Regions from separate parts of the Saccharothrix sp. 6-C genome, predicted to be linked through region 1. Evidence: riboswitches for the same ligand, from Rfam matches in the RefSeq annotation. Region 1 holds a riboswitch; each other region holds the start of a gene.

Region 1 (6,569 bases):
GCGTGACCGAACGGCTGGGCATCGGCCCGGCGCAGTGCCTGGCCCGCAACCCGGGGCTGGTCTACGGCCGGATGACCGGCTGGGGCCAGGACGGGCCGCTGGCCGACCGCGCCGGGCACGACATCAACTACATCGCGGTGGCGGGCGCGCTGGAGCCGATCGGCCGGGCGGGCGCGCCGCCGACCGTGCCGCTCAACCTCGTCGGCGACTTCGGCGGCGGCGGGCTGCTGCTGGCGCTGGGCGTGCTGGCGGCGCTGTACGAGCGGGGGAGGTCCGGGCGCGGGCAGGTGGTGGACGCCGCCATGGTCGACGGCGCGGCGCTGCTGACCACGTTCGTGCACGGGATGTCGTCGGTGGGCGCCTGGCCGGGCGCGCGCGGGACGAACCTGCTGGACGGCGGCGCGCCGTTCTACGACGTGTACGAGGCGGCCGACGGCGGGTTCGTCAGCGTCGGCGCCCTGGAGGACAAGTTCTACGCCGAGCTGCTGGTCGTGCTGGGGCTCGCCGACGCCGGGCTGCCCGGCCGGCACGACCCGGCGAACTGGCCGGAGCTGCGGGCCCGCATCGCCGCCGCGGTGGCGACCCGGACCAGGGACGAGTGGGCCGCGCTCGCGGAGGGCACGGACGCGTGCCTCGCGCCGGTGCTGGCGCCGGGGGAGGCGCCGGGGCACGGGCACAACGCCGGGCGGGGGACGTTCGTCGAGGTCGCGGGGGTGGCGCAGCCCGCGCCCGCGCCGCGCTTCGGTCGCACGCCCGCGGCCACGCCGACCCCGCCGCCCGCGGTCGGCGAGCACACCGCCGAGGTGCTGACCGGGCTGGGGCTGGGCGAGGACGAGATCGCCGCGCTGCGGGCGTCCGGCGTGATCGGGTGATGACCCGATCGAGCAAGGAAAAAGGCGCGCGAAATCACCTGAAGGGGTAACGGAAATGAGAGGCAGCCGTCATCGACCTTTGTCACGCTCGGTGCGTGCTTCGGCGCAATCAGGTGATGGGCTGTGCAGAGGTGGCAGTGTCTGAAGAACCTCGGTGTCCGTGCCAGGGGGTGGGCGAGTGGCCCGTACCTTGGTGATCGGCGGGACCACTGGTCCCCTTGATCGTCCGTTCGGGTGACGCTCGGGGTCCCTCAGGCGTGGTTGCGTGGTGTTCGTGCGACCGGTCGAGGGACGGCGGCGGGTTCGATCGTCATCATCCGGGTGAATGAGGGACCATGGCCGTTGACACGACCGGTGCGGCGCACGGCCGCACCTCCCAGTCGGACGGACGGAGACCGATCAGTGAACGTCAAGAAGGTGGTGACGCTGGCGGCGGTCGCGCTGGTGCTGTTCCTCCTGATCACCCAGCCGAACGAGTCCGCCGAAGCGGTGCGGACCGCGGTCGGGTGGCTCCAGTCCGGCGCCGAGTCGATCATCACCTTCGTTCGCAGCCTCTTCGCCTAGGGGACGCGCGGCAGCCCCGCGAACTCCGCTCAATGCGGTCACGATCGGTGACCACGGCCCTCGAACGTTGCACCGTACGGGTGGAATGAGGGCTATAACGCCCTGGTAACAGGGTTTTTGACAAACCAGGGTCTAGCGGTTGTCGGTACCCGCTAATACGGTGCGTCGCATTGGCTGATCTTCGACCGATGAGGAGGCAGAATGGTCGAGGACTCCGGAGTCGACGAGCTGTTGCGGCAGTGGGCGGCTGAGCGCTCGGACGACGCCGAGCTGCAGGAGGTGAACCGGATCAAGGACGCGTGGCTCGCGGAAGCGCCGCCGTCCGCGCCGGGGATCCCGGTGCAGCGGGCGAATGGCGGTCCCCGCGGCCTGGTGAAGGTCGAGTCCGCGGATCCGGCGTACGTGGCGGCGATGCGGAAGCGGGCGCCCGAGGTGCCCGAGCCCCTGCTCGCCGCGGCCGCCAGCTACTGGCAGCTGGTGGGCGACCTGTCCGAGGCGGAGCAGTGGTGGGACGCGGGCATCAGCCCGCTGGACCAGCGCGCTCTCGACTACCGGGCGGCCGGGCTCTCGCCCGCCGACCTCGGTCGTCGCCTCGGCCCGATGACGGTGCTCCAGCACCTGCGTCGGGGTAGCGCGGCGGCCTGGTGCGTGGCCAGGTTGCAGAGGCAACGCCGGGACGGCGTGGCCTAGGTCCGACGAGTCGGGGCGGGCTCCTGAGGTCGAGGAGCCCTCACCGTGGAGGGTGCGGGCTCCCGTGCGGGGAGCCCCAGCCCCGTGCGAAGTACTCTTGAGGCGTGCGAGGCCTCATCACCCCCCAGCGCCTGGCCATCGGGGCCGTCTGCCTGGCGTCGCTGGTCGTGTGCTGCGGCCTGGCCTACTGGCAGTGGGACCGGTTCTCCCAGGCCGGCGGCACGTTCCAGAACCTGGGTTACGTGTTCCAGTGGCCGCTGTTCGGCCTCTTCCCCGCGTTCATGGTGTGGCGCATCCGCAGGCTGGACGCCCGCCGCCGGGCCGAGGCCGCCGACGAGGCCGCGCCGGAGCCGGTGGCCGCGCCGTCGCGGCCGGTCGTTACCGTTGAGCCCGTCAGAGCGCCCGTGCGGGACGACGAGGACGAAGAGCTCGCGGCCTACAACCGCATGCTCGCCGAACTCAACGCGCGGGACCAGCGGTGAGCGAAGGTAGGGCGATGAGCGGCGCGTTGACCAGGTTCCGGTTCATGGCTTACGTGGTCGGTGTCGGCCTGCTGCTGCTCGTGGTCGGCATGATCGCCAAGTACGCGGGCGGCAACGCGGGCATGGTGCAGGTCATCGGCCCCATCCACGGCTTCCTCTACGCGGTGTACCTGGTGCTCACCGTCGACCTCGCGCTCAAGTCCCGCTGGTCGATCAAGGGCACGGTGCTGGTGCTGCTCGCGGGCACGATCCCGTTCGTGTCGTTCTACGCCGAGCGCAAGGTGGTCGAGAGCGTCCGGGCCGAGAAGAGCCTGTGACCGGGCTTGACCCCGCCCGCCGGGCACCCCTAGCGTCTGGCGGTACCAACTGAACACGGCCGTCGATGTCGCGCGGGAGAGTCCCCGAGCGGGGCGCCGAAGGAGCAACTCCTCCCCGGAATCTCTCAGGCCCAGGTACCGCGCGACGAAGGCAACTCTGGAAAGCAGGCGCACCCGGTGCGCCTCGCCCACGGTGCAAGCCGCCCTCACCCGGTGGCGAAGCTCTCAGGCTCATGGCAGAGGGGGAGGCTCACTCGACGAGGAGTCTCCGGTGGACCGTGTCATCCTTTCGCTCGTGAATCTCTCGGACGTGCCCGCCCGTCGACCCGACCGGTCGGCCCATCGGCATGTCCGCACCCAGGGAGGGCCCGCCTGATGGAAAGCCGCCGCACGCCCCTGCACGCCGAACACGAGGCGTTGGGGGCCATGTTCACCGACTTCGCGGGCTGGCGGATGCCGCTGCGCTACGACAGCGAGCTGGCCGAGCACCACGCGGTGCGCACGTCGGCGGGCCTGTTCGACCTGACCCACATGGGTGAGATCCTGCTCACCGGCCCGGAGGCGGGCGCCGCGCTGGACCACGCCCTGGTCGGCCACGCGTCCGCGATCGGCGTCGGCCGCGCCCGCTACACGATGATCTGCGAGGCCGACGGCGGGGTGATCGACGACCTGATCGTGTACCGCCTCGACCCCTCCGCGCCCACCGCCGGGGGACGCACGTCGGCCGGCCACGACGAGTACCTCGTCGTGGCCAACGCCTCCAACGCCGCCGTCGTGCACGCGGCCCTGGTCGAGCGGGCCGAGGGCTTCGACGCGACCGTCACGGACGCCTCGACCGACTACGCGCTGCTCGCCGTGCAGGGCCCGAAGGCCACCGCCATCCTCGCCGGCCTCACACCGACCGACCTGGCCGCGGTGAAGTACTACGCGTCGTACCCGACCGAGGTCGCCGGCAAGCCCGTGCTGCTGGCCCGCACCGGCTACACCGGCGAGGACGGCTTCGAGCTGTTCGTCGCCCCGGACGACGCCGCGCACGTCTGGCAGGCCCTGCTCGAGGCGGGCGCGCCGCACGACCTCAAGCCCGCCGGCCTCGGCTGCCGCGACACGCTGCGGCTGGAGGCGGGCATGCCGCTGTACGGCAACGAGCTGGGCCGCGACCGCACGCCGTTCCAGGCGAACCTGGGCCGGGTGGTGAAGCTGGACAAGCCGGGTGACTTCGTCGGCCGCGAGGCGCTGGCCGCCGTCGCCGAGCGGGGCGCCGAGCAGGTGCTGGTCGGCCTGAAGACCGCCTCGCGCCGCGCGCCGCGGCACGGCTACCCGGTGCTGGACGCCTCCGGCGCCCGGATCGGCGAGGTGACCAGCGGCGCGTTGTCGCCGACCCTGGGCTACTCGGTGGCGATGGCGTACGTCACCGTCGGCAACACCGAGCCGGGCACGCGGCTCTCGGTGGACGTCCGCGGCAGGCACGAGCCGGTCGAAGTCGTCGCACTGCCCTTCTACAAGCGCACCTCGTAAGGGAGACCCCACACATGTCCGAGCACTTCAACACCTCCCTCGCGGAGTTCGACCCGGAGGTCGCGGACGCCGTCGCCGCCGAGCTGCACCGGCAGCAGAGCACGCTGGAGATGATCGCCTCGGAGAACTTCACGCCGGTGTCGGTGCTCCAGGCGCAGGGGTCGGTGCTGACGAACAAGTACGCCGAGGGCTACCCGGGCCGCCGCTACTACGGCGGCTGCGAGAACGTCGACGTGATCGAGCGGCTGGCGATCGAGCGGGTCAAGGCGCTGTTCGGCGCGGGCTTCGCGAACGTGCAGCCGCACTCGGGCGCGCAGGCCAACGCGTGCGCGATGTTCGCCCTGCTCCAGCCGGGGGACACGATCCTGGGCCTCGACCTCGCGCACGGCGGCCACCTCACCCACGGCATGCGGATCAACTTCTCCGGCAAGCTCTACCACGTGGTGCCCTACCACGTGTCGGACTCCGACGGCCGGGTCGACATGGCCGAGGTGGAGCGGCTGGCGACCGAGCACAAGCCGAAGCTGATCGTGGCCGGCTGGTCGGCGTACCCGCGCCAGTTGGACTTCGCCGAGTTCCGCCGGATCGCCGACTCGGTGGGCGCGTACCTGATGGTCGACATGGCGCACTTCGCCGGCCTGGTGGCGGCGGGCCTGCACCCGAGCCCCGTGCCGCACGCGCACGTGGTGACCACGACCACGCACAAGACCCTCGGCGGCCCCCGCGGCGGCGTGATCCTGACCAACGAGGCCGACCTGGCGAAGAAGATCAACTCGGCGGTGTTCCCCGGCCAGCAGGGCGGCCCGCTGGAGCACGTGATCGCGGGCAAGGCGGTGGCGTTCAAGCACGCCGCGTCGCCCGAGTTCGCCGACCGCCAGCGGCGCACGGTCGAGGGCGCGAAGATCCTCGCCGAGCGGCTGTCCCAGCCCGACGCGGCGGCGGCGGGTGTGAAGGTGCTCACCGGCGGCACGGACGTGCACCTCGTGCTGGTGGACCTGGTGGGGTCCGAACTGGACGGCAAGCAGGCCGAGGACCGGCTGCACGAGGTGGGCATCACGGTCAACCGCAACGCGGTGCCGAACGACCCGCGCCCGCCGATGGTGACCTCCGGCCTGCGCATCGGCACGCCGGCGCTGGCCACGCGCGGGTTCGGCGCGGCCGACTTCGCCGAGGTGTCGGACGTGATCGCGGCGGCGCTGGGGTCCTCGCCGGACCTGGCGGAGCTGCGGTCGCGGGTCGAGGTGCTGGCCGCGAAGCACCCGCTGTACCCGACCCTGTGAACGACGACACGAAATAGCTCGCCAATACTGGAGGTTGTCCCGTGCGCAACCCGCGTACGGGACAACCGAAAGAGGCACCATGACCGCGACCCTCGACGCGCTGGCACTGCCGCGCGACGCACAGGACCTGCTGTTCCGCGAGGCCCGCACGGCGAACGCGTTCACCGACGAGCCGGTGACCGACGAGCAGCTCCGCGCCGTCTACGACCTCGTGAAGTGGGGTCCGACGGCGATGAACAGCCAGCCGCTGCGCGTGCTGTTCGTCCGCGGCGAGGACGCCAAGGCGCGCCTCGCGCCGCACATGGCCGAGGGCAACCGGGCCAAGACCGTCGCCGCGCCGGTGACCGCGATCCTGGCCGCCGACACCGACTTCCACGAGCACCTGGCCACCACGTTCCCGCACTTCCCGGGCGCGAAGGCGGCGTTCGCGGACGACGCGGCGCGCACCGAGGCGGCCAAGACCAGCGCGCTGCTCCAGGTCGGCTACTTCATCGTCGGCGTCCGCGCGGCCGGGCTGGCCGCGGGACCGATGAGCGGCTTCGACGCGGAAGGCGTGCGCGGCGAGTTCTTCGCCGACACCGGGCAGCTGCCCCTGGTGATCGTCAACATCGGACACCCGGACCACACCGGCACCCACCCGCGCAACCCGCGCCTGGACTTCGCCGACGCCGTCCGCATCGTCTGAGCCCTTCGCCCGTCAGCGGGACCGGCGGCCGTTGAGCCGGGCCGCCTGACGGGTCAGGTGGGCGACTTCGGCGAGGTTGGTCGCCCGGCGGGCCGCCTCGGCGTACAGCCGGGCCGCCGTGTCGAGGTCGCCGTCGCGTTCGCGCAGGTACGCCGCCACCGCGG
Region 2 (6,569 bases), 340 kb from region 1:
CCCGCCCAGGAGCCGGCCGTCGCGGGTGTCGACGCACTGCCCGCCGGATCGGCGCTGCTCGTGGTCAAGCGCGGCCCCAACGCGGGGTCGAGGTTCCTGCTGGACCGCGACACCACCAGCGCGGGGCGGCACCCCGACAGCGACATCTTCCTCGACGACGTGACGGTCTCCCGCCGCCACGCCGAGTTCCGCCGCGAGGGCGGCGAGTTCGTGGTCATCGACGTGGGCAGCCTCAACGGCACCTACGTCAACCGCGAGCCCGTCGACCAGGCGGTGCTGGCGAACGGCGACGAGGTGCAGATCGGCAAGTTCCGCCTCGTGTTCCTGACCGGTCCGGGCGCCGGGGGCCAGGGGGCCTGAGCGATGGGGCTCCGGTGACGGCGGCCGGGCGGCCACGCGGGGTGTTGAGCATCGGGGCGGTGCTGGCCCAGCTGCGGCCCGACTTCCCCGACGTCACCATCTCCAAGATCCGATTCCTGGAGTCGGAGGGCTTGGTCCGCCCGGCGCGCACGGCCTCGGGGTACCGGCAGTTCACGTCCGCCGACGTGGACCGCCTGCGGTACGTCCTGTCCGCACAACGGGACAGGTACCTGCCGCTGAAGGTCATCAAGGAGCAGTTGGACGCGGCCGACCAGAAGGCGACCCGCGGGGTCGACCTCACCCCGGCCGCCGGGCACCGGGTCACCCGCGAAGACCTGCTGGCGCGAGCGGGCATCGAGCCGGGCGTGTTGGCGGACCTGGAGCAGCACGGCCTGATCAGGCCGGGTGCGGGCGGGTTCTACGACCACGAGGCGGTGCAGATCGCGTCCACCGTGCGGGCGATGGCCGAGCACGGGCTGGAGGCGCGCCACCTGCGCCCGTTCCGCGCCGCGGCCGACCGCGAGGTCGGGCTGGTGGAGCAGGTCGTCGGCGCGGGGCGCCAACCGCGCGAACGTGACGAGGTCGTGCGGGAGTTGGCGGCGCTGTCCGTAACGCTGCACACACTCTTGGTGAAGGTGGGCCTGCGTGACGTCGTCGGACGCCCGGTTTCGCCGAGGTGAACGCGTGTCCGCATCGTGATCGGAAGCGGGCGGGCGGTTGCGCACAGGGCCCGCTTGGCGGGTAGCGTCGAAAGAGTACGTGGGGGATCCTCGTTGGTAGCGGGGACGCCAGAATTTCAGCGCGCTGAGGGAGGCGAGACCCGATGAGCGAAATGCGCGTCGTCGGCGTGCGGGTGGAACTGCCCGCCAACCAGCCGATCCTGCTGCTGCGCGAAACCGAGGGCGAACGGTACCTGCCGATCTGGATCGGATCGGTCGAGGCCACGGCGATCGCGTTGGAGCAGCAAGGTGTCCGTCCTGCCCGGCCGTTGACGCACGACCTGCTCAAGGACGTCATCGGGGCACTCGGCCGGCAGTTGGAGCAGGTGCGGATCACGGACCTGCAAGAAGGCACGTACTTCGCCGAGCTGGTCTTCGACGGCGACATCCGGGTGTCCGCGCGGCCGAGCGACTCGGTGGCGCTGGCGCTGAGGATCGGCGTGCCGATCCACGCGGAGGAGTCGGTGCTGGCGGAAGCCGGCCTCATCATCCCGGACGAGCAGGAGGACGAGGTCGAGAAGTTCCGCGAGTTCCTCGACTCCGTCTCGCCCGAGGACTTCCGCGGCGCGGACACGTAGTTCAGCGTCCGTCCACCCGGGTCCGGGTCCGGGCCCCGCTCCAGGTCGATCGGTGGCCGCGGTCCGGGGGTCCGGAGTCCCGCATGCCCGCCGGCCCCTGCGACCGCGTCCGTCCGCTCCGCGCACCCGGGGATCGGCCTCTCGGTGGCGTCACGCCCGGCTGGGGACAAGCGGGTCGGGTGCTTGACAGGACCGATGGGGTCGGGCGGTGTCGTGAAGGGCCGAGCCGTGCGGTCCCGAGCCGTGAACGGCGTCTCGCGGGCGTGTGCGGTCCGTTGTGGATCGGGTCCACGTGATCCCTCCGAGGGTCACGCGGCTGGGTTACACAACGTCAACCTTGATCGGCTAAACGATCACTAAACGTCACCCGAATGGCTTACGACGGCCGACTCTCTCAACCTCAACCTCACGTTGAGGTCAGACACGTCCCGCGCGTCGCGTTGACCTGCCCCCTAGGCGGTCTTACCGTCGAACTCAGGTGAATTGCCACGGTGTGATTCGGACACCGCGGCGGCTTCACGTTGGTCGCCGGTCGTCGTGACCGGACCGAGGGGAGGCAGGCGTGGTCGAGGAAGCGCCCATCCGGGCCGGATCCGGCGAACAGGGTGAGCTGTTCCCGGACTCCTCGCTGCCGGACGAACTGGTCGGGTACCGCGGCCCCGCCGCGTGCCAGATCGCGGGCATCACCTACCGCCAGCTGGACTACTGGGCGCGCACGGGGCTGGTCAACCCGACGATAAGGAGTGCCCAGGGCTCCGGCAGCCAACGGCTCTACTCGTTCAAGGACATCCTGGTCCTCAAGGTCGTCAAGCGGCTGCTGGACACCGGTGTCTCGTTGCAGAACATCCGGGTCGCGGTCGACCACCTGCGTCGCCGCGGCGTGCAGGACCTGGCCCGGATCACGCTGTTCAGCGACGGCACCACCGTCTACGAGTGCACGTCGCCGGAAGAGGTGGTCGACCTGCTCCAGGGCGGCCAGGGGGTGTTCGGGATCGCCGTCTCCGGCGCGATGCGGGAGATCAGCGGCACGATCCACGACTTCCCCGCCGAACGGGCGGACGGCGCGGAGATCGTGGAGCCGGCCAACGACGAGCTGTCCCGTCGCCGCCGGACCAGGGCCATCGGCTGACCGGGCCTGCCGGCGGGCAGGTGACGAGCGGCGCCACGCGGTGAGATCCGCGTCGCGCCGGCGGTGCCGTTCACCCACCTGCCGGGTACGATTTCGCGCGTAGTCGCTTTATCCCGTGCGGGAGAGTCCGAGCCAGTCTCGGCGCCGAAGGAGCAAATCCTCCCCGGAACCTCTCAGGCGCAAGGACCGTGCGGGTGAGACGCCTCTGGAAAGCGGGTCGGCCACCACCGACCGACCCCGCCGACGGTGCAAACCCGACAGCCGGGTGAAGCTCTCAGGCGCCCGACGCCGGGCAGAAGACAGAGGGGGAGGGCAACGGCAGAAGTCTGTCCGGAGCCCTGGAGGCCAGCACCGATGACGCAGGACCGCATCCCCCTCGCCGCACTCGAGCACGGCACCCCGTTCGCCGACCGGCACGTGGGCCCGCGGCCCGCCGAGCTGGCCCGCATCCTCGACGTGATCGGCGTCGGCTCGCTGGAGGAACTGGCGCAGCACGCCGTCCCCGAGTCGATCCGGGAGCGCGACCTGGTGCTGGACCTGCCCGCGCCCGCCACCGAGACCGAGGCGCTGGCCGAGCTGCGCGCCCTCGCCGCGCGCAACCGCCCGATGACGCAGATGATCGGGCTCGGCTACTACGGCACCACCACGCCGCCGGTGATCCGCCGCAACGTGCTGGAGAGCCCCGCCTGGTACACGGCGTACACGCCGTACCAGCCGGAGATCTCCCAGGGCCGCCTCGAAGCGCTGCTCAACTTCCAGACGATGGTCGCCGACCTGACCGGTCTGCCGCTGGCCAACGCGTCGATGCTGGACGAGTCCACCGCCGCCGCCGAGGCGATGACGCTGGTCCGCCGCGCGGGACGGTCGAAGTCGACCAAGTTCGTGGTGGACGCCGACACGCTGCCGCAGACGCTGGCCGTCATCGAGACGCGTGCCGAGCCGCTGGGGATCGAGATCGTCACCGCGGACCTGTCGCAGGGCATCGAGGGCCTCGGCCTCGGCGGCGACTTCTTCGGCGTGCTGCTGTCCTACCCCGGCGCGTCCGGCGTGGTGCGCGACCACGCGGCGGTCGTCGAGGAGATCCACAAGGCCGGCGCGCAGGCCGTCGTCGCCGCCGACCTGCTGGCGTTGACGCTGCTGCGCCCCCCGGGCGAGATCGGCGCGGACGTGGTCATCGGCACCACGCAGAGGTTCGGCGTGCCGATCGGGTTCGGCGGGCCGCACGCGGGGTACATGGCCGTGCGCCAGGGCTTGGAGCGGCAGCTCCCCGGCCGGCTCGTCGGCGTGTCCGTGGACGCCGACGGCTCGCTCGCCTACCGCCTCGCGCTGCAGACGCGTGAGCAGCACATCCGCCGGGAGAAGGCGACCAGCAACATCTGCACCGCGCAGGTGCTGCTCGCGGTGATCGCGTCGATGTACGCGGTGTACCACGGCCCGGAAGGGCTGAAGGCCATCGCGACCCGCGCCCACCGGATGGCGACCGTGCTGGCCGCCGGGCTGCTGGAGGGCGGCGTCGAGGTCGTGCACGGCGAGTTCTTCGACACCGTGCGCGCCCGTGTGGAGGGCCGCGCCGCCGCCGTCGTCTCCGCCGCCCGCGACCTCGGCGTGAACCTGTGGCAGGTCGACGAGGACGTGGTGTCGATCGCGTGCGACGAGACCACCACGCGCGAGCACCTCGTCGCGGTGTGGCAGGCGTTCGGCGTGACGGTCGGCGACGTGGACGGCCTGGACGCCGACACCGCCGACGGCATCCCCGCCGACCTGCGCCGCACCAGCGACTACCTGACCCACCCGGTGTTCCACGCGCACCGCTCCGAGACCGCGCTGCTGCGCTACCTGCGCGCGCTGTCGGACAAGGACGTGGCGCTGGACCGCAGCATGATCCCGCTGGGCTCGTGCACGATGAAGCTCAACGCCACGGCCGAGATGGAGCCCGTGACGTGGCCGGAGTTCGCCGACCTGCACCCGTTCGCGCCCGCGTCGGACGCCGCCGGCCTGCTGACGATCGTCGCGGACCTGGAGCGGTGGCTGGCCGAGGTGACCGGCTACGACGCGGTGTCGTTGCAGCCCAACGCGGGCAGCCAGGGCGAGTTCGCGGGGCTGCTGGCGATCCGCGCCTACCACCTGGCCAACGGCGACTCGCACCGCGACGTGTGCCTGATCCCGTCGAGCGCGCACGGCACCAACGCCGCTTCCGCCGTGATGGCCGGGATGCGGGTCGTGGTCGTCAAGTGCGACGACCGCGGCAACGTGGACGTCGAGCACCTGCGTTCGACGATCGACGCGCACCGCGACTCGCTGGCCGCGATCATGATCACCTACCCGTCGACGCACGGCGTGTACGAGGACACCGTGCGCGAGGTGTGCGGGCTGGTGCACGACGCGGGCGGCCAGGTGTACGTGGACGGCGCGAACCTCAACGCGCTGATCGGCCTGGCGCGGTACGGCAAGTTCGGGTCGGACGTGTCGCACCTGAACCTGCACAAGACGTTCTGCATCCCGCACGGCGGCGGTGGCCCGGGCGTCGGGCCGATCGGCGTGCGCTCGCACCTGGCGCCGTTCCTGCCGAACCACCCGCTCCAGCCGGCGGCCGGCCCGGCGACCGGTGTCGGCCCGATCAGCGCCGCGCCGTGGGGTTCGGCGTCGATCCTGCCGATCTCGTGGGCGTACGTGCGGATGATGGGCGGCGACGGGCTGCGGCGGGCGACGTTGACCGCGGTGGCGGCGGCGAACTACGTGGCGCGCCGGTTGGACGAGCACTTCCCCGTGCTCTACACCGGCGAGGGCGGTTTCGTGGCCCACGAGTGCATCCTCGACCTGCGGCCGATCACCAAGGCGACCGGTGTGACGGTGGACGACGTGGCGAAGCGGCTGGCCGACTACGGGCTGCACGCGCCGACCATGTCGTTCCCGGTGGCGGGCACGCTCATGGTGGAGCCGACGGAGAGCGAGGACCTGGCCGAGATCGACCGGTTCATCGACGCGATGATCGCGATCCGGCACGAGATCGACCGCGTCGGCTCGGGCGAGTGGCCGGCGGACGACAACCCGCTGCGCAACGCGCCGCACACGGCGGCCTGCATCGCGACCGAGTGGGACCACCCGTACAGCCGCGAGGTGGCGGTGTTCCCGGCGGGCGCCTCGGCGCCGAAGATCTGGCCGCCGGTGCGTCGCATCGACGGCGCCAAGGGCGACCGCAACCTGGTCTGCTCCTGCCCGCCGGTCTCGGCCTACGGCGGCTGACCGAGGACGCGTGGCGGGCCACCGACCGAAAGGTGGTGGCCCGCCGTCCCGGTCCGCGACCGGCGGACCGGGGTTGGTTAGAGTCCGCCGGATGAGCCTGGTGACCGTTCGTGATCACGTCTACCTGGTGGGCCACTCGTCCAGTGGGACGCCGAAGGTCGAGGACATCGTCCGGGAGGACGGAGCCGGCCCGGTCGACGTCGACCTGTTGCAGGCTCTCGAGGTCAACGCGCTCGCTCCGGCGGCTCCGCACGCGGTCAAGCACGGCACTCGCCTGCTGGAGCTGGCGTTGGTCACCTCGTACCTGAGGACCACGACCGCCGGCGCCTTCGTGCTGCGCGCCGATGAGTTCAGGTCGAGCGCGCGCCGCATCAAGTCGTTCGTGACCGAGGCCGTGGGCTTGGGGATGCTGACCGAACGCGTCCGGAACACGGAGGGCATCAGCCGGTTCGGGCCGCTGTACGACTTCGACGCCTTGCCCGCCACGTCGGCGGGGCGGTTCGCCCGCTCCGGGGTGCGGCCCGACCTCCTGTTCGCCTT
Region 3 (6,569 bases), 780 kb from region 1:
GGGCGCGGGAGGACCGGCACGCCTACTCGTTCCCGCTGCTGTTCTTCGGCGTCGCGTCGTTCCTGGCCGTGCCGCTGCACGCGCCGGGGTCGGCGTCGCGCGGGTTCGACGTGCGGCACCCAGTGGCGCTCGGCGTGTACTGGACGGCCGTCCTGGTGGTGGGCGGGCTCGCGACGGTGTGGTGGTACCGCGGACGTGGCGCGCGGGTGGGCATCGAGACGTCCACCGAGGGCTACCTCGGCGCGCTGGCGATCGGCCTGGGCGGCCCGGTGGTCGGCCTGGCCCTGGACCACCTGCCGTTCAGGTTCTCCTCGGGCACCGCGGTCGGGCTGATCGTGCTCGCCGCGGCGACCGTGCTGTGGCGGTGGAAGGCGCCGCGCGCGGCGACCCTGACGGCGGCCGTGCTGGGCACGGCGGTCCTCCAGCACGACCAGCCGGCGATCGGGCAGTTCATCGCCATCGGCCTCGGCCTGGTGGTGCTGGCGGCGGTGGAGCGCAGCACCCGGTTCACCACCATCACGGCGGCGTACCTGGTCGCGCTGTGCGTGTCCGCCGGCTTCACGCCACTGGAGGGCGTCACGCCCAGCACGTGGTCGTTGGGCAGCGTGGTCGTGCTGCCCGGGTTGGTGCTCGTCGTCGGCGGCTTGGCGGGTTTGCGGCGTGGCTGAGCACCCGACCGCGTCGCTGGACGACGTGGTGCACCAGAAGCACCGGCTGGGCATCCTCACCGTGGCGGCGGAGGCGAAGCGGGTCGAGTTCGGCTACCTGCGGTCGACCCTGGAGCTGACCGCGGGCAACCTGTCGCGGCACATCGCGGTGCTGGAGCAGGCCGGGCTGGTCTCGGTGGAGAAGGGGTACGACGGCAAGCGGCCCCGGACGTGGGTCCGGGTGACGGCGGCGGGCGTGACCGCGCTGGCGGCGGAGATGACGGCCCTGCGTGCGCTCGTCGAACGGCACGTAGCCTCGCGGGCATGAGCATCCACGACATCCCGCTGCGCACGCTGTCCGGTGAGCCGTCGAGCCTGGGCGAGTTGGCCGGCAAGGCGGTGCTGGTGGTGAACGTCGCCTCGAAGTGCGGGCTGACGCCCCAGTACCAGGGCCTGGAGCGGTTGCAGGAGCGGTACGCGGCCCAGGGGTTCTCCGTGGTCGGGTTCCCGTGCAACCAGTTCGCCGGGCAGGAGCCGGGCACGGCGGAGGAGATCGCCACGTTCTGCTCCACCACCTACGGCGTCACGTTCCCGCTGTTCGAGAAGGTCGAGGTGAACGGCCCGTCCCGGCACCCGCTGTACACCGAGCTGACGGCGTTCGCGGACACCGACGGCGCGGCCGGCGACGTGCAGTGGAACTTCGAGAAGTTCCTGCTGGCCCCGTCCGGCGAGGTCGTCGCGAGGTTCCGGCCGCGCACCGAGCCCGAGGACGAGGCCGTCGTCAAGGCGATCGAGGCCGTCCTGCCCTGACCAGGCGGGCGTGCGAGGCGGCCGTCCACCGCCTCCCACGCCCCAGGTCAGCACTCGATGACGTTCACGGCCAGGCCGCCGCGGGCCGTCTCCTTGTACTTGACCTTCATGTCCTTGCCCGTCTCACGCATGGTCTTGATGACCTTGTCCAAGGAGACGAAGTGCGAGCCGTCGCCGCGCAACGCCATCCGCGCCGCGGTGATCGCCTTGATCGACGCCAACGCGTTGCGCTCGATGCACGGGATCTGGACCAGTCCCCCGATCGGGTCGCACGTGAGCCCCAGGTTGTGCTCCATGGCGATCTCGGCCGCGTTCTCCACCTGCTCCGGCGTGCCGCCCATGACCTCGGCCAGCCCGCCCGCCGCCATCGAGCACGCCGAGCCGACCTCGCCCTGGCACCCGACCTCGGCGCCGGAGATCGAGGCGTTCTCCTTGAACAGCACGCCGACCGCGCCCGCCGTCAGCAGGAACCGCACCACGCCGTCGTCGGACGCGCCCGGCACGAAGCGGGTGTAGTAGTGCAGCACGGCGGGCACGATGCCGGCCGCGCCGTTGGTCGGCGCGGTCACCACGCGGCCGCCGGCGGCGTTCTCCTCGTTCACCGCCAACGCGAACAGCGTCACCCAGTCCATCACCCGCAACGGGTCGGTGGCGTAGTGCTCGGCGGTCATCCGCTGCCGCATCTCGGCCGCGCGCCGCCGCACCTTCAGGCCACCGGGCAGCACGCCGGTCTGCGTGCAGCCGCGCTCGACGCACTGCTGCATCACCTCCCAGATCCCCAGCAGCCCCGAGCGCACCGACCGCTCGTCGCGCCACGACAGCTCGTTGGCCAGCATGACCTCGCTGATCGACAGGCCGGTCTCCCGGCACCGCGCCAGCAGCTCGTCACCCGTCCGGAACGGGTGCGCGACCGGTGTCTCGTCGGCCTTGATCCGGTCGGCGCCGGTGGCCGTGTCGTCCACCACGAACCCGCCGCCGACGGAGTAGTACACCGCCGAGTCGACCACGGCGGCACCCGAGTGGGCGGTGAAGCTCATGCCGTTGGGGTGCAGCGGCAACGACTTGCGCCGGTGCATCACCAGGTCGGTGTCCTCGGTGAACGCGATCTCCCGCGCGCCGGCCAGCCGCAGCCGTCCCGTGGCGCGGATCTCCGCCACCCGCCGTTCGGCCTCTTCGGGGTCGACCTCCTCCGGCCGGGAGCCCTCCAGGCCGAGCAGCACCGCTTTGGGGCTGCCGTGCCCGTGCCCGGTCGCGCCGAGCGAGCCGAACAGCTCCACGTGCACCCGGTCGACCGAGGCCGCCGAGGGCCGAAGCCGTTGCGCGAACATCATCGCCGCGCGCATCGGGCCCACCGTGTGCGAGCTCGACGGTCCGATGCCCACGGAGAACAGGTCGAACACGCTGATCGCCATGACGTCAGTCCCCGGTCAGTTCCGCGTACTTCACCGCGGTCAGCAGCCCGGACGCGTCGGTCACGGCCACCTTGAACAGCCAACCGGCCCCGTACGGGTCGTTGTTGATCAACGAGGGGTCGCGCACGGCAGTCGGGTTGACCTCCACCACCTCGCCGCTGACCGGCGCGTACAGGTCGCTGACCGACTTGGTCGACTCCAGCTCGCCGCACACCTGGCCGGACGTCACCACGGCGCCCACCTCGGGCAGCTCCACGAACACGATGTCACCCAACGAGTCCGCCGCGTACGACGTGATGCCGACCGCCACGGGCTCTTGGGTACCCGGCGCCCAGTCCACCCACTCGTGTTCTGGCGTGTACAGCAGGTTGTCCGGATAAGTCACGACAGCGCTCCCTCACGGCAAGGTCCACCAGAGCCCCACTCTGTCCTGGGACCTGAGAGCTTCGCCGGGGTGTCGCGACGGCTGACCGTCGGTCCGACCCGGCTTGCACCGTGGGTGCGCGCGGTTGGGCGCGCTTTCCAGAGTCGCCTCACCCGAGCGGTTCTCGCTGCCTGAGAGTGTGCGGGGTACTTGCTCCTTCGGCGCCCCGGCACGTTCACCGAGGTCTCTCCCGCGCGGGTTCCGGCGCTCCTGGCGCGCCGCGGCCGATGTTCAGTTGGTTGGCCCGCACGCTAGGTGCCGGGCCCGACGGGTGTCAACGCGCCACCGGGCTTGTTCGATCAGCACAACGCCGAACCGGCCCGTTGGTGCCGGCGGCACGATGACACCGAATACCCGTTACCGGACCTTTGGTGTAACAACGGCCGAAGGAGCCCACCGTGCGGATCGCCGTCCCCCGTGAGATCAAGAACCACGAGTACCGCGTCGCGCTGACCCCGGCGGGCGCCCACGAGCTGACCCAGCGCGGCCACGACGTGGTGGTCGAGGCCGGCGCGGGCCTCGGTTCGGCCATCACCGACGAGGAGTACCTGGCCGCGGGCGCGAAGGTGCTGCCCGGCGCGGACGACGTGTGGGCCGAGGGCGACCTGGTGCTCAAGGTCAAGGAGCCGATCGCCGAGGAGTACCCGCGGCTGCGCAAGGGCCAGGTCCTGTTCACGTACCTGCACCTGGCCGCCGACCGGCCGCTGACGCAGGCGTTGCTGGACTCCGGCACCACCGCCGTCGCCTACGAGACCGTGCAGACGCCGAACGGCGCCCTGCCGCTGCTGGCGCCGATGTCCGAGGTGGCGGGCAGGCTCGCGCCGCAGGTGGGCGCGTACTCGCTGATGAAGCCGTCCGGCGGGCGCGGCGTGCTGCCCGGCGGCGTGCCGGGCGTGCACCCGGCGCGGGTGGTCGTGATCGGCGGCGGCGTGGCGGGCCTCAACGCGGCGGCGATCGCCGTCGGCATGGGCGCGGACGTGCAGGTCCTGGACACCAGCGTGGACCGGCTGCGCCACATCGACGCGCTCTACCAGGGCCGCCTGCGCACCGTGACGTCCAACCGGTACGCGGTCGAGGAGGCCGTCCGCGAGGCGGACCTGGTCATCGGCGCGGTGCTGGTGCCCGGCGCGAAGGCGCCGAAGCTCGTCGGCAACGACCTGGTGGCCGACATGAAGCCCGGCTCGGTCCTCGTGGACATCGCGATCGACCAGGGCGGCTGCTTCGCCGACTCGCGGCCGACCACGCACGCCGACCCGACCTACCAGGTGCACGACACCGTCTTCTACTGCGTGGCGAACATGCCCGGCGCCGTGCCGCGCACGTCGACCTACGCGCTGACCAACGTGACGCTGCCGTACGCCGTGGCGCTGGCCGACCTGGGCTGGGAGGCCGCGCTGCGGGCGGACGCGTCGCTGGCGCTCGGCCTGAACGCGCACGAGGGCCTGCTGACGAACCTGCCGGTCGCGCAGGCGCACGGGATGACCCACACGCCGGTCGACCTCTGACACCCCGCTACCGCGAAGGGCCCCGCTCACGTGCTGTGAGCGGGGCCCTTCGGTGAGAAAGACGGCCCGCTCAACCAGCCTGGGGGTCACTGGGAGCGGGCCGCGTGACCAATCTTAGCCGGGAACAGGGGTCCCTGCCCAGCGACCCCACCGATCCGGCGCACATTTCGCCCGGCGGTGGCGACACGCTGTGTGCGCGCTCAAGCAATCGAGTGAACTTGGGTGATAACGGGTAAGTCACGACGCCCTCGCGACCGATGCACAGGGCGGGAACCCCGCAGCTACGGAGCGGGGTCGTCCGCTCGCGCGGCGCTCCGCCGCGCCACCTCCGATCGGAGCGCAGATGGCTGAACCCGAGGGCTGGATCGACTGCCACGACCCGTTCGGGCGGGACCGGTCGATGACCGTGCTCGTCGAGGACGACCGAGTTCTGCTGGTCGCACCGCCCGGCGAGTCCGCTGTGATGTCGGTCACGCAGACGCGCAGGCTGCACCGCTTGCTCGACCAAGTCGCCGACAGGATGTGACCGGCGTGGACGAAGTGCTGCGGGCCGCCGTGCTGCGCCGGCTGGCGCTGCTGGACCAGGTCGCCGAGAGCGGCGCGGCGGACGCCCTGGTGCCGCTCGCGCGGTCCGAGATCCACCGCCTGGCCGACGGCTGGCGGCTGCTGTTGACCGTGCACCAACCCGATCCCGACGGCCGCTGCGGCGCGTGCCCCGGCATCCTGCGGCACAAGAAGTGGCCGTGCCAGGTGTGGACGATGGCCCACCAGCACCTCATCGGCGACGGTCTGCCGCACCGCGAACGCCGCCGCCCGTTGCGCACGTTGCGCCATTCGAAGGACGTCGAGACGACGACCGAGATACCGAGGGTCGCCTCGAAACCACGCCACGCCCTCCCCGAGTGACCCTCCTAGGGCAGGATGACGCCCGGTAGGAGTACTCGGGAGGGACGCGTGCACGACGGCACTGGCCGCATCGTGGTGCAGAACTTGACCAAGCAGTTCGGTCCGGTCGCAGCGGTGCAGAACCTCAGCTTCACAGTGGAACCCGGTTCGGTGACCGGCTTCCTCGGTCCCAACGGGGCCGGCAAGACGACGACGTTGCGCATGCTGCTCGGCCTGGTGACCCCGACCGCGGGCACCGGGCTGATCAACGGCAGGCCGTTCGCCCAGCTCGGCAACCCGGCCCGGGTGGTCGGCGCGGTGCTGGAGGCGCAGGGCTTCCACCCCAAGCGCACCGCGCGCAACCACCTGCGCGTCTACGCGGCCGCGATCGGGGTGCCCGACTCGCGCGCCGACCAGGTGCTCCAGCTGGTCGGGCTCGGCGCGGCGGCCGACCGCAACGCGGGCGGGTTCTCGCTCGGCATGAAGCAGCGGCTGGCCCTGGCCACCGCCCTGCTCGGCGACCCGCAGATCCTGGTGCTCGACGAGCCGGCCAACGGGCTGGACCCGGAGGGCATCGCGTGGCTGCGGACGTTCCTCCAGTCCTACGCGCGCAGCGGGCGGACCGTGCTGATCTCCAGCCACCTGCTGGCGGAGGTCGAGCAGACCGTCGACCAAGTGGTGATCGTCAGCCGCGGCCAGACCATGTACCAGGGGTCGCTCGACCAGCTGCGCGGCCGGCAGCAGGGTCGCGTGCTCGTGCAGCCGTCGGACACCGGCGCGCTGGTCGCGGCGCTGCGCGAGGACGGGGTCGCCGCGATCGAGCAGCTGCCGGACGGCCGCATCGCGGTCACCGGCGTGGCGGCCAAGCAGGTCGCCGACACGGCGT

What was found. Region 1 has a riboswitch for glycine ahead of gcvT (glycine cleavage system aminomethyltransferase GcvT). Riboswitches for the same ligand answer to the same signal wherever they lie in the genome.
Region 2: another riboswitch for glycine. It lies ahead of gcvP (aminomethyl-transferring glycine dehydrogenase); the one in region 1 lies ahead of gcvT (glycine cleavage system aminomethyltransferase GcvT).
Region 3: another riboswitch for glycine. It lies ahead of gcvH (glycine cleavage system protein GcvH); the one in region 1 lies ahead of gcvT (glycine cleavage system aminomethyltransferase GcvT).

The regions. Positions count from the first base shown of each region.
Region 1 is NZ_CP064192.1:6,654,883-6,661,451, reverse strand. Features, by position in the region: gene IOD16_RS28085 (CaiB/BaiF CoA transferase family protein) at 1-872, shown strand, start outside; gene IOD16_RS28080 (hypothetical protein) at 1,275-1,436, shown strand; gene IOD16_RS28075 (helix-turn-helix transcriptional regulator) at 1,638-2,126, shown strand; gene IOD16_RS28070 (hypothetical protein) at 2,231-2,608, shown strand; gene IOD16_RS28065 (DUF3817 domain-containing protein) at 2,623-2,925, shown strand; glycine riboswitch at 2,989-3,076, shown strand; glycine riboswitch at 3,078-3,172, shown strand; gene gcvT (glycine cleavage system aminomethyltransferase GcvT) at 3,298-4,440, shown strand; gene glyA (serine hydroxymethyltransferase) at 4,455-5,720, shown strand; gene IOD16_RS28050 (malonic semialdehyde reductase) at 5,800-6,405, shown strand; gene IOD16_RS28045 (RNA polymerase sigma factor) at 6,418-6,569, opposite strand, start outside.
Region 2 is NZ_CP064192.1:6,319,230-6,325,798, reverse strand. Features, by position in the region: gene garA (glycogen accumulation regulator GarA) at 1-360, shown strand, start outside; gene ftsR (transcriptional regulator FtsR) at 375-1,040, shown strand; gene IOD16_RS26480 (bifunctional nuclease family protein) at 1,184-1,657, shown strand; gene IOD16_RS26475 (MerR family transcriptional regulator) at 2,220-2,786, shown strand; glycine riboswitch at 2,895-2,985, shown strand; gene gcvP (aminomethyl-transferring glycine dehydrogenase) at 3,141-6,029, shown strand; gene IOD16_RS26465 (hypothetical protein) at 6,121-6,569, shown strand, end outside.
Region 3 is NZ_CP064192.1:7,437,493-7,444,061, forward strand. Features, by position in the region: gene IOD16_RS31835 (hypothetical protein) at 1-668, shown strand, start outside; gene IOD16_RS31840 (transcriptional regulator) at 661-975, shown strand; gene IOD16_RS31845 (glutathione peroxidase) at 972-1,457, shown strand; gene IOD16_RS31850 (L-serine ammonia-lyase) at 1,505-2,869, opposite strand; gene gcvH (glycine cleavage system protein GcvH) at 2,874-3,254, opposite strand; glycine riboswitch at 3,402-3,496, opposite strand; gene ald (alanine dehydrogenase) at 3,692-4,798, shown strand; gene IOD16_RS31865 (hypothetical protein) at 5,142-5,324, shown strand; gene IOD16_RS31870 (hypothetical protein) at 5,330-5,704, shown strand; gene IOD16_RS31875 (ABC transporter ATP-binding protein) at 5,753-6,569, shown strand, end outside.